Regions from separate parts of the Pseudomonas sp. GNP014 genome, predicted to be linked through region 1. Evidence: riboswitches for the same ligand, from Rfam matches in the RefSeq annotation. Region 1 holds a riboswitch; the other holds the start of a gene.
The links. A riboswitch is a leader RNA that binds a small molecule or an ion and turns the genes downstream of it on or off. The one in region 1 is predicted to bind cobalamin.

Region 1 (6,239 bases):
CAACGGTCGTCGCGGTCGTGTGAGTCACGCCGGGATCTACCTGGGTGACAACCAGTTCATTCACTCCAGCAGTCGTTGCAGCGGCGGTGTTCGCATCGACAGCCTGGGTGACAGCTACTGGAGCAAAACCTTCATTGAAGCCAAGCGCGCCCTGGCGATGGCTCCGACCGTGGTCACCGCTCGCAAGTAATTCCCCGTTGTCGCCACGTCCGTGGCGACCAAAACGGCGCCGGCAGCCGAGTAGACCCAGACTTTACAAGGTGAAGTTAAAGTCTTACTTGAAGTTTGTCGTATAGCCGCTAGAATCCTGTATCTATATTGATGGCAAACCGCCTGCGTGCTCCGCAGGCGGTTTTGTTTTCTGTCCATCCGGCAGAGAAAGCCGCAGCCAGATCAGGATGTTCTGCTTATGACGATGTCGGCCCGCCTTGCTTTGATCTTCTGCGCAGCGCTGCTCAGCGCCTGCGCCAGTCGCACACCACCGCCCGCGCCTGTGGTGCGCGCCCCGGTAGTGTTCGGACCCTCCCAGTCATTCTCGCCCGCTGCTGAAGACGTGCTGTTTCGCGCCCTGGGCCTGGTTGGCACGCCTTATCGCTGGGGCGGCAATACACCAGACTCCGGGTTTGATTGCAGTGGTCTGATCGGTTTCGTCTACCGTGATGCGGCGGGTATCAGCTTGCCGCGTTCCACGCGAGAGATGATCGTGATGCAGGCGCCGAATGTCGGCAAGGAAGGCTTGCAGACCGGTGACCTGATCTTCTTTGCCACCAATGGCGGTTCGCAGGTCAGTCATGCGGGGATTTATGTCGGGGAAGGGCGCTTCGTGCATGCGCCGGCAACCGGCGGTACGGTGAAGCTGGACAGCCTGTCGAAGGCGTATTGGCAGAAAGCGTATCTGAGTGCCAAGCGCGTGTTGCAACCTGAGCACCTGGCGCGTAACCCTTAGTTCAATGACTCACAATCCAATGCAGGAGTGAGCCTGCTCGCGATAGCAGTCAATCAACAGTGATGTTGAAGATGACGCTGTCATCGCGAGCAGGCTCACTCCTGCAGTTGTTTTGGTTCAGGCAAAAGTTATTTGGCGAACGATACTCGCCACACTTTGTTGCCCACATCATCGGCCACCAGCAAGTCCCCTTGCTGGTCGATCACCACGCCCACCGGGCGACCTAGCGCATTCTCATCCTTGTCGAGGAAACCGGTCAGCACATCCACCGGTGTTCCGTTCGGTTTGCCTGCGCTGAACGGGACAAAAATCACTTTATAGCCACTGTGCGGCTTGCGGTTCCATGAGCCGTGCTGCCCAATGAACGCGCCTTCCTTGAACTGCGCCGGCAGGCTATTGCCCTCGGCGAACGTCAGACCCAGCGAAGCGGTGTGCGGGCCTACGGCATAGTCCGGGGCGATGGCCTTGGCCACCAGATCAAGGTTTTGCGGTTTCACGCGCTCATCCACATGCTGCCCGTAATAGCTGAATGGCCAGCCATAGAAACCACCGTCCTTGACCGAAGTGATGTAGTCCGGCACCAGGTCGCTACCGATTTCGTCACGCTCGTTGACTGCCGTCCACAGTGCGCCTGTGGTGGGTTCCCAGGCCAGGCCGTTGGGGTTGCGGATGCCCGAGGCGAAGATCCGGTGATTGCCAGTGGCGCGATCCACCTCCCAGATCGCTGCGCGTCCTTCTTCTTTATCCAGACCGTTTTCGCCGACGTTGCTGTTCGAGCCGACGGTGACGTACAGCTTGCTGCCGTCCTTGCTGGCGATGACGTTTTTGGTCCAGTGGTGATTCAGCGTGCCGCCCGGAAGATCGGTGACCTTGATCGGCTGCGTCTTGATCTCGGTCGCGCCGGGTTCGTAGTGAAAGCGCAGCAGGCGATCGGTGTCGGCGACATACAGGTCATTGCCCACCAGTGTCATGCCGAACGGCGAGTTGAGGTTTTGCAAAAATACTGTGCGGGTCTCCGCTACGCCGTCGTGATCGGCATCGCGCAGCAGGGTGATACGGTTCGGGCTCGGCACGCCGGCACCGGCCTTGCCCATGACTTTTTTCATGACCCAGCCACGAATGCCGCTGCTGTCGTCCGGTTTCGGCGGGGCGTTGGTTTCCGCTACCAGCACGTCACCATTGGGTAGTACGTAAAGCCAGCGCGGATGATCGAGGCCTTCGGCAAACGCGGCCACTTGGGTGCCGGCCGCAGCGGTTGGTTTGCCGCCGGCGGGCCAGCCGACTGCCGGAGCGATGTTCACTGTCGGGATCAGGGTCTTGTTCGGTTCGGGCAGTTTCGGTGACGGGCCGGTGCCGTCGGAGACTTGCAGGCTAGAGGATTCACCGCAGGCGGTGAGCCCTCCGGCGAGGGCGATGACGAAAGCGAGTCGGGTTTTGCGCATTACTGATCTTCCCTATGAATGCATTCCTAATCATAGAGGAGCTGACGCGCCCGATGGTTCAACCGCTTAGCCACGGGCCTCTTTGAACAGCACGGCGATGCCCGGGTGATAGTTGCCGGCTTCGCTGCGCAGTTTTCGGTAGGCGTAAGGGAAGTACCAGGCGACCGCGCAGGTGTGTTCCTTTTGCAGATCGTCGACCATGTCCTGCAATTCTTCAGGGCTGGCGCTGTGCTGGGCCTTTTGCGGGGCGACGAACAGGCAGCCAAGCCGCAGATCACTGGCGTAGCTGATGCGTTTGGCGTCGCTGGTAATGTCCTGCAGGGCCTGGGTCAGGTTGAGGTTGTTGACCCGTGGCCAGCGCTGCGTGGCCTGAATGAAGGCGCGGTCGTCAGTCCCGGCGATAAACAGATCGGCGCGGGCGTTGCGCTCGCCATCCTCGTTCTGTTTGCGGGTGGGCGTCTGGCTGAGGGTCACCAGTTCGGCCATCCAGGCTGCCGCCGAGAGCAATCCGAGATTGGCGTTCTCGTCATGCCAGTAAGGCGTGTCGCTGTCGCCGCGCACGGCGTTGTAACGGTCGATACAGTCAAACCAGCGTTCAAGCACCGGGCGCAGGAATTCCAGGCGCGGGTTGCTGATGATCATGCCTTGCATCGTCATCATCCTTATTGTTGTGATGGGCTTTTCCGGGAAAAGCATGGCTCTTTGATATCACTTGTATCAGTGTGGCACAAGATTGGCGTCAGATAATTGATCGACGGCAGTTATTCGACCGATGTCCCCCTCTTTAATTGACGCTCCACCCCCAACCCTCTAACCTTCGCGGCTTGTTTCAGGTGCTCTGTGACACCCCGTCGACAGAGTGAAACAGGGAAGCCGGTGAGGGTTGTCTTCGCGCGAAGAGCCACCACAATCCCGGCGCTGCCCCCGCAACGGTAAATGAGTAAAAGCTGCGCCTTGAGCCACTGCCTCGACAGAAGCGGGAAGGCGCGCAGCCAGGCGCATCGCCGCTCATGAGCCCGGAGACCGGCCTGATCCATCCAGCGGCATCACGGTGGGCGATGCCAGGCTTTTTGCCGTCTATTCTTGTGCCTGCCCGCCGTTATTCAGCCTCAACGGAGAGCTCCCCCATGACTGATTCCCCCGAGCGTGATGAACGCCATCTGGCGCGCATGCAGCGCAAAAAAGCCGTGATCGACGAGCGCATCGCCAACTCGCCCGATGAGTGCGGTCTGGTGCTGGTGCTGACCGGCAACGGCAAAGGCAAAAGCAGTTCGGCGTTCGGCATGCTTGCCCGCGCGATGGGCCACGGCATGCAGTGCGGCGTGGTGCAGTTCATCAAGGGCCGTAACAGCACCGGCGAAGAGCTGTTTTTCCGCCGCTTCCCGGAGCAAGTGCGCTTTCATGTGATGGGCGAGGGTTTCACCTGGGAAACCCAGGATCGTCAGCGCGATATCGCCGCCGCCGAAGCGGCGTGGGAAGTGTCCCGCGAGCTGTTGCGCGATCCGTCGATCGGCCTGGTGGTGCTGGATGAATTGAACATCGCCCTCAAGCACGGCTACCTCGACCTCGATCGGGTACTGAGCGACTTGCAGGCGCGTCCGCCGATGCAGCACGTGGTCGTCACCGGCCGCGCAGCCAAGCCGGAAATGATCGAGATGGGTGACACCGTCACCGAAATGGGCATGCTCAAACATGCCTTCCAGGCCGGCATCAAAGCGCAGAAAGGCGTCGAACTTTGAATCAGCCACGTCACTGCCCGGCGGTGTTGATCGCTGCGCCGGCCTCCGGTCAGGGCAAGACTACCGTCACCGCTGCGCTGGCGCGTTTGCATCGCAATCAGGGGCGCAAGGTGCGCGTCTTCAAGTGCGGCCCGGACTTTCTCGATCCGATGATTCTCGAGCGCGCCAGCGGTGCGCCGGTGTATCAACTGGACATGTGGATGGTCGGCGAGCAGGACAGTCGGCGTTTGCTGTGGGAAGCGGCCGCCGAGGCCGATCTGATCCTGATCGAAGGTGTGATGGGCCTGTTCGACGGCACGCCATCAAGCGCCGATCTGGCGCGGCATTTCGGCGTGCCGGTACTTGGCGTGATCGACGGCACCGCGATGGCGCAGACTTTCGGTGCGTTGGCGCTGGGCCTGGCGAAGTATCAACCGGATCTACCGTTCGCTGGCGTGCTGGCCAACCGCGTCGGCACCTTGCGTCACGCGCAATTGCTCGAAGGCAGCCTCACTGAAGGCCTGCGCTGGTACGGCGCGCTTTCCCGCGAAACCGGAATCGAGTTGCCGAGCCGGCACCTCGGTCTGGTGCAGGCCAGTGAGCTCAATGACCTGGATCTGCGTCTCGACGCGGCCGCCGAAGCATTGGCCAGCAGTTGCGAGGTAGCGCTGCCACCGGCCGTGGAATTTGCCGCGCCTGAAGTCATCACCGCCGAACCATTGCTCGAAGGCGTGCGCATTGCCGTCGCCCGCGATGAAGCCTTTGCCTTTATCTACGGCGCCAGCCTCGACCTGTTGCGGGCGATGGGCGCCGAGTTGAGTTTTTTCTCGCCGATCCGCGACACGCAATTGCCCGAGGCCGACAGCCTGTATCTGCCTGGCGGTTACCCGGAACTGCACCACGCGGCGTTGTCGCAAAACACCGCAATGCTCGACGCGATCCGCGCGCACCATGCGGCCGGCAAGCCGTTGCTCGCCGAATGTGGCGGCATGCTCTATCTGCTTGATTCGTTGACCGATGTCGAAGGCCGCCGTGCCGAACTGCTCGGGCTGCTGCGCGGTGATGCGGTGATGCAAAAACGTCTGGCGGCACTGGCGCTGCAAGCGGTGGACCTGCCGGAAGGTTCGTTGCGCGGCCACACCTATCATCATTCGCTGACCACCACTGAGCTGACACCGATTGCCCGTGGCTTGAGCCCGAATGGCGGACGCGGGGCCGAGGCGGTTTATCGCGAGGGGCGGATGACGGCTTCGTATGTGCACTTTTATTTTCCGTCGAATCCTGCTGCGATTGCCGCATTGTTTGCGCCAGATCGTGACGCCGCCTTCGCGAGCAAGCTCGCTCCCACAGGGGATCGCGTTTCTTGAGCAAGCACCCCGTCCAATGTGGGAGCGAGCTTGCTCGCGAAGAGGCCATGACCGACAACGCATTTACCGAGGCCGAGCGCCAAGCCGTCTATCGAGCCATCGCCGAACGCCGCGACATGCGTCACTTCACCGGTGGCACGGTCGAACCGGAGCTGTTGCGCCGTCTATTGGAGGCTGCCCATCAGGCGCCGAGCGTCGGTCTGATGCAGCCGTGGCGCTTCATCCGCATCAGTGATCGCACCTTGCGCGGGCAGATCCAGAACCTCGTGGAAGAAGAACGCATCCGCACTGCCGAAGCCCTTGGCGAGCGCAGCGATGAGTTCATGAAGCTCAAGGTCGAAGGCATCAACGACTGCGCCGAGGTGTTGGTCGCGGCGCTGATGGACGATCGCGAAAAACATATTTTCGGTCGCCGCACATTGCCGGAAATGGACATGGCCTCGTTGTCCTGTGCGATCCAGAACCTGTGGCTGGCCGCTCGCGCCGAAGGCCTGGGCATGGGCTGGGTGTCGCTGTTCGAACCGCAGGCGCTGGCCGATCTGCTGCAACTGCCGGCCGGGGCCAAGCCGCTGGCGGTGTTGTGTCTGGGGCCGGTCAAGGCATTTTATCCGGCACCGATGCTGGTCCTCGAAGGGTGGGCGCAGGCGCGTCCGCTGAATGAGTTGCTGTTTGAAAATTTTTGGGGAGTGAGTCAATGAGTGTGGCGTTGTTGAGTGTCGCCGCCGTGGCGCTGGATGCGCTGCTGGGTGAACCGAAACGCTGGCAT
Region 2 (6,239 bases), 810 kb from region 1:
CGTCGCCTCGCCGACCACGTACATGCGGCTGGTATCACCGAACCAGCCGTCCTTGATCACCGCGATGTCGAGGTTGACGATGTCGCCATCCTGCAACGGCGTACCCGAGGGAATACCGTGGCACACCACGTCGTTGACCGAAGCGCAGACGGTTTTCGGGAAACCGTGATAACCGACGTTGGCCGGAACCGCTTTCTGCACATTGACGATGTAGTCGTTGCACAGCCGATCCAGTTCGTCGGTGGTCACACCGGCCTTTACATGCGGCACCAGCATCGCCAGTACTTCAGCGGCGAGTTGACCGGCGGCGCGTGATTGCGCGATCTCGGCGGGCGTGTTGATCTTGATCTGGTTTCTCATGCGCTGACGGCTTCCTGAGTCAGTTGTTGCAGATCCAGCCCGCCGTTCTGTTCGGCGCGAATCAGCAAGCGGCAAATGGCGCTGTGGTCGAGGTTGGGGTGCAGCTCGGCGAGCATGCCGATGCGCATCCAGTGCTCGGCCTGCGCGTTGATCGAGCGGCTGAGTGCATTGCTGGAGATGCGCAGGTTCTCGTGCATGTCCTCAGAAATCTTTACGATGCCCATATATGAATCCGATACGATGTGTATATGGATCGTATATTAGCCAAGCCTTACGCCAAATTGCAAACGCACACAATCTGCAGGACGTAGCGCGGCAAATCGCAGGCAAAAAAAAGCTGCCAAAAGAGGCAGCAAAAACTTTAAGAACACGCGATGTATTGGGCTCAGCATAGACGCCGGATAATGACAGTGTCATGACAGGCGCACATTCATCGAACCGCCTCGCTGCCGTCATCAGGATGTCATCAACTTCACGGCAGAATCCTCGCAAACCGTCTTGAGCCTTGAGACGGACGTTTTGCAAGGACTCCCATGAAAGAAGACGCCTCGCTGTTTGCCGCCATCGACCTGGGTTCGAATGCATTTCGCATGATGATCGGCCAGTCGGTCCGCAGCCGCAAAGGCTTCATGATTCAGGAGGTGAAAACCTTGCGCGAACCGGTGCGCCTGGCCGAGGGGTTTGACGGTGGCGCGCTGGACACCCTGGCGCTGGATCGCGGCTGGCAGGCGTTGGCGCGGTTCGGCAAAAAGCTGCGGGGGTTCGAAGCGGGTCGGGTGCGTGCGGTGGCCACCAGCGCCGTGCGCGAAGCCGACAATGCACAACTGTTTCTCGCCAGCGCGGAGCGGCATCTGGGCTTTGACATCGACGTCATTTCCGGACATGAAGAGGCTCGGCTGGTGTATGCCGGCGTGGCGCATGCACTGCCGACTGCCGACGACATGCGTCTGGTGGTCGATATTGGTGGCGGTTCCACCGAACTGATCCTCGGCCAAGGCTCGCAACCGTTGCTGACTGAAAGCATTGCCATCGGCAGCGGCACGCTGGGCGCGCGCTATTTTCCCGATGGGCGCATTACCCCCGGTGCCTTGCAAGAAGCCGAGCGCGTCGCCATCCTGCAATTTGAAAAAGTCGCCCGCCGCTATCGCGCGCAAGGCTGGCAGCAAACCATTGGCTCCTCCGGCACCGCGCGCATGCTCGCCAAGGTGCTCAAGGCCAATCGCCTGAACGACTTCGGCCACGACGGCATTACCTACGGTGGGCTGTTGCGCCTGTCGTTACTGCTGCTGAAAGTGAAGAACGTCCAGCAACTGAAACTCGCCGGCCTGCAAGCGCACCGCCAGAGCATTCTACCCGGTGGCCTGGTGTTGATGCTGGCGGCGTTCAAGGTGTTCGGCATTTCGCAGATGGTGCCCTCCGAACCGGGCCTGCGCCTGGGCGTACTGCACGGTTTGATGAGCAAGCATTAATCCCCCTCCGGCAGATTCGTCTCCCCTAAAGCGGCTCGATCGACTACCATGCCGCCGCCGGTTTCCATACGGAATTAATAGGGAATCCGAGGTGCGTCAGCGCATCGTTCGGAACTGCCCCCGCAACTGTAGGTGCTGAGCCTGCTCCACGACTGCCACTGGGTGAACCCGGGAAGGCCGGAGCACAGGCGATGACGCATCAGTCAGGAGACCTGCCGGCACAGTGACTACTAACCGGCGGGGTGTCCGGGAAGGACATCGTGCCGTGCGCGTCTTCGTTTGATCAGCAGCCTTGCGCTGTTGCCATGACTGCGTTCGCTGGTGTGTTTCCAGACCGTACTCTCCCCGCCTTGCGTACGGTTCCCCTGGAGACTGCCCATGCTGCTGCCCCGCGTTGCCATCCTGCTCACCGGCCTGAGTCTTTGCACGCTCGCCCATGCAGCGCCGACGACCTATCCACTGACCGTCGAGAACTGCGGCAGCACCCTGACCTTCCAGCACGCCCCCACGCGCACCGTCACCATCGGCCAGGCTGGCACCGAAATGCTTTACGCCCTGGGCCTGGGCGACAAGGTGGTCGGCACCTCGCTGTGGTTCAACGACGTGCTGGTCACGTACAAGGCGCAGAACGACAAGATCGAACGCCTGGCCGATAACGAGCCGAGTTTCGAAGCGGTGATCGGCAAGCGCCCGGAACTGGTCGCCGTGGAGCTGGAATGGATGGTCGGCCCACAAGGTGCAGTGGGCACACGCGAGCAGTTTCATGAGCTGAAAATTCCGACGTACCTGCTGCCCTCCGATTGCGAAGCCAAGGACAACCTCGTCGGCGCCGACGGTACCCGGCTGGCGCCGTTTCGCATCGACACGATTTACAAGAGCGTGAGCCAACTGGCGCAAATCTTCGATGTGCAGGACCGCGGCCAGCAGCTCAATGAACAACTCAAGGCCAGCCTCGCCCGATCAGTCGCCACGGTTCAGGGCAAACAATTGAAAGACGCAAGTGCCGTGGTCTGGTTCTCCAGTGCGCAGATGGACATCGAGCCCTTCGTGGCCGGACACAAAGGCATTCCCGATTTCATGCTGAGTACCCTCGGCGTACGCAACGTAGTGCAATCCGATGAAGAGTGGCCGACGGTCGGCTGGGAAACCATCGCCAAGGCCAACCCGACCTTCATCGTCATCGCACGCATGGATCGCCGGCGCTTCCCCGCTGACGACTATCAGAAGAAACTCGCCTTCCTGCGCAGCGACCCGGTGACCCGCAACATGGACGCGGTGAAAAACAACCGCATCATCATTCTCGACGCCCTGGCCATGCAGGCCAGCCTGCGCACGTTCGATGGCATCGAGCAACTGGCCACGGCCCTCAACGGCTATGACCTGTCGCAATGAATAAAAGCCTGATCCGCGCACTACTGGCCCTGACGACACTGTTGATCGCCGTGCTCGCGGGAGTCGCCATCGGAGAGACGTCGATTGCTCCGGACGTGGTGCTAAAAGTGCTGGCCAACAAGCTGTGGACCGCCGGGCATGCGCTCGACCCGATCGACGAAGGCATTGTCTGGAACTACCGCCTGACCCGCGCCCTGGTCGCCGCCGCGTGCGGTGCCGGTCTGGCGACGTGCGGGGTGATTTTGCAGTCGCTGCTGCGCAATCCGCTGGCCGATCCCTATTTGCTCGGCATCTCCGCCGGGGCCTCGACCGGCGCGGTGATGGTGGCGCTGCTCGGGATTGGGGCCGGGGCGATTTCGCTGTCCGCCGGAGCTTTTGCCGGCGCGGTAACGGCGTTCGTGCTGGTCATTCTGCTGGCCCGTGTCAGCGGTTCGGCCAACGGCACCGGGCAGATCATTCTCGCGGGGATCGCCGGCTCGCAGCTGTTCAATGCGCTCACCGCGTTTCTGATTACCCGTTCGGCGAGTTCCGAGCAGGCGCGCGGCATCATGTTCTGGCTGCTCGGTAATCTCGGCGGCGTGCGCTGGCCGTCGGTGTGGCTGGCGGTGCCGGTGGCCCTGTTCGGCTTGCTGGTGTGCCTGTGGCATCGGCGCGCGCTGGATGCATTTACCTTTGGCGCGGATTCGGCGGCGTCCCTCGGCATACCGGTGCGGCGGGTGCAGATTGTGCTGATCGGTTGCGCGGCGCTGGTAACGGCGGTGATGGTGTCGATTGTCGGCTCGATCGGTTTTGTCGGTCTGGTGATTCCCCATGCGGCGCGTCTGTTGCTCGGCACCGGGCATGCCCGTCTGCTGCCGGCCAGCGCATTGGGGGGCGCGGTGTTTCTGATTGCCGCCGACGTGCTGTCGCGCACCCTGATCAAGGGTCAGGTGATTCCGGTCGGTGTGATTACCGCGCTGGTCGGCGCGCCGGTGTTTGCGCTCATCCTGGTTGGCCGGAGATCGGCTCGATGAACCCGGTGTTGAGTTGTTCCGGGCTGACGTTCAAGGTGCGCGGTGCCGAGTTGCTTAACGGTGTCTGCCTGGAGGTCCAGCGCAGCGAGACCCTCGGCATCGTCGGGCCCAATGGCTCGGGCAAATCCACTTTGTTGAAACTGCTTGCCGGATTGCGCGAGCCGAGCGCTGGCGAGGTTCTGCTCGAAGGCCAGCCCCTCGGAAAAATGCCCCGGCGCAGCATTGCGCAAAAACTGGCGGTGGTCGAACAACAGGCCGACACCGACGACGGCATCCGCGTATTCGACGCCGTTGCACTGGGGCGCACACCGTGGCTGTCAGCGCTGCAGCCGTGGTCGCAGGTGGACGACGCCATCGTTGAACAGGCGTTGATCGACGTCGATGCGCTGCACCTGCGCACGCGTGTCTGGCGTCACTTGTCAGGCGGTGAACGCCAGCGCGTGCACATTGCCCGAGCGTTGGCCCAGCGCCCGCAAATCCTGCTGCTGGACGAACCGGCCAACCACCTCGACATCCAGCATCAATTGACCATCCTCAACGTGGTGCAGGCGTTGCCGGTGACCACACTGATTGCATTGCATGACCTCAATCAGGCGTTGAAATGCGATCGGCTGGCGGTGCTGGAACGCGGCCGGCTGGTGGCTCTGGGCAAGCCGCTGGAAGTGCTGACGCCGCAGCGGCTACAGGAAACGTTCGGGGTCAAGGCGCACTACCTGACAGACCCGTTCGATGGTGCGCAGATCCTGCGATTTCATTCATAAGACACAGCCCGCTCCACAACGGCTGTGTTTCATGCGGCCCAAGCGTTACGCCAGCTCTTTGCGCAACTGCCGCGCCGCCGCGACCATGTGCACCAGCGCCGCTTCGGTCTCCGGCCAGCCGCGGGTTTTCAGGCCGCAGTCCGGGTTGACCCACAGGCGCTCGGCCGGGATGCGCCGGGCCGCCTTGCGCAGCAGACCGGCCATTTCCGCGACCTGCGGAATCCGTGGCGAGTGGATATCGTAGACGCCCGGGCCGATGTCGTTCGGGTAGGCGAAGGCTTCGAAGGCGTCGAGCAGTTCCATGTCCGAACGTGACGTCTCGATGGTGATCACATCCGCATCCATCGCCGCGATGGACTCGATCACATCGTTGAACTCGCTGTAGCACATGTGCGTGTGAATCTGGGTTTCGTCGTGCACCCCGCCAGCGCACAGGCGGAACACCTCGCTCGCCCAGTCCAGATACTGCTGCCACTGAGCCTGACGCAACGGCAAGCCTTCGCGGAATGCCGCTTCGTCGATCTGCACGATCCTGATCCCGGCCGCTTGCAGATCGACCACTTCGTCACGGATCGCCAGCGCCAGTTGCCGGGCCTGCACTTCGCGGCTGACATCTTCACGAGGGAACGACCACATCAACATGGTCACAGGCCCGGTCAGCATGCCCTTCATCACTTTGTCGGTCAGACCCTGCGCATAGCGGATCCATTCGACAGTCATGGCGTGCGGACGGCTGAGGTCGCCGAAGATCACCGCCGGCTTCACGCAACGCGAGCCGTAACTCTGCACCCAGCCAAAACGGGTGAACACGTAGCCATCCAGTTGCTCGGCAAAGTACTCGACCATGTCATTGCGCTCGGCTTCACCGTGTACCAGCACGTCGAGGCCCAGCCGTTCCTGGATGTCCACCGCATGGCGGATTTCGCTGTGCATGGCTTCGGTGTATTCGGCCGCGCTCAGCTTGCCTTGCTTGAACGACTGCCGCGCCAGACGGATCGACGCAGTCTGCGGGAACGAACCGATGGTGGTAGTCGGGAACAGCGGCAGGTCCAGCCGGGCACGTTGCTTGGCGATACGCTGGGCGAACGGCGACTGACGCTGGCTGTCCTTGGCGGTGATCGCCGCCACCCGGGCCTGCACAGCCGGTTTGTGAATGCGCGGAGACGCGGCGCGACTGGTCTGCACCGAACGGCTTTGCGTCAATGCGCGCAGCACTTTTGGCGCTTCCGGCGCCTTGACCGCGT

Region 2: linked by a shared signal. The riboswitch ahead of ACXX9E_RS17520 (ABC transporter substrate-binding protein) and the one ahead of cobO (cob(I)yrinic acid a,c-diamide adenosyltransferase) in region 1 are both predicted to bind cobalamin.

What each region holds. Positions count from the first base shown of each region.
Region 1 covers NZ_JBTGUS010000001.1:3,084,713-3,090,951, forward strand. The annotation lists gene ACXX9E_RS13895 (C40 family peptidase) at 1-190, shown strand, start outside; gene ACXX9E_RS13900 (C40 family peptidase) at 410-946, shown strand; gene ACXX9E_RS13905 (PQQ-dependent sugar dehydrogenase) at 1,075-2,388, opposite strand; gene ACXX9E_RS13910 (hypothetical protein) at 2,455-3,039, opposite strand; cobalamin riboswitch at 3,203-3,434, shown strand; gene cobO (cob(I)yrinic acid a,c-diamide adenosyltransferase) at 3,516-4,127, shown strand; gene ACXX9E_RS13920 (cobyrinic acid a,c-diamide synthase CobB) at 4,124-5,473, shown strand; gene bluB (5,6-dimethylbenzimidazole synthase) at 5,521-6,171, shown strand; gene cbiB (adenosylcobinamide-phosphate synthase CbiB) at 6,168-6,239, shown strand, end outside.
Region 2 covers NZ_JBTGUS010000001.1:3,891,972-3,898,210, reverse strand. The annotation lists gene map (type I methionyl aminopeptidase) at 1-360, opposite strand, end outside; gene ACXX9E_RS17530 (ParD-like family protein) at 357-584, opposite strand; gene ACXX9E_RS17525 (Ppx/GppA family phosphatase) at 894-1,829, shown strand; cobalamin riboswitch at 1,871-2,063, shown strand; gene ACXX9E_RS17520 (ABC transporter substrate-binding protein) at 2,208-3,221, shown strand; gene ACXX9E_RS17515 (FecCD family ABC transporter permease) at 3,230-4,234, shown strand; gene ACXX9E_RS17510 (ABC transporter ATP-binding protein) at 4,231-4,995, shown strand; gene metE (5-methyltetrahydropteroyltriglutamate--homocysteine S-methyltransferase) at 5,041-6,239, opposite strand, start outside.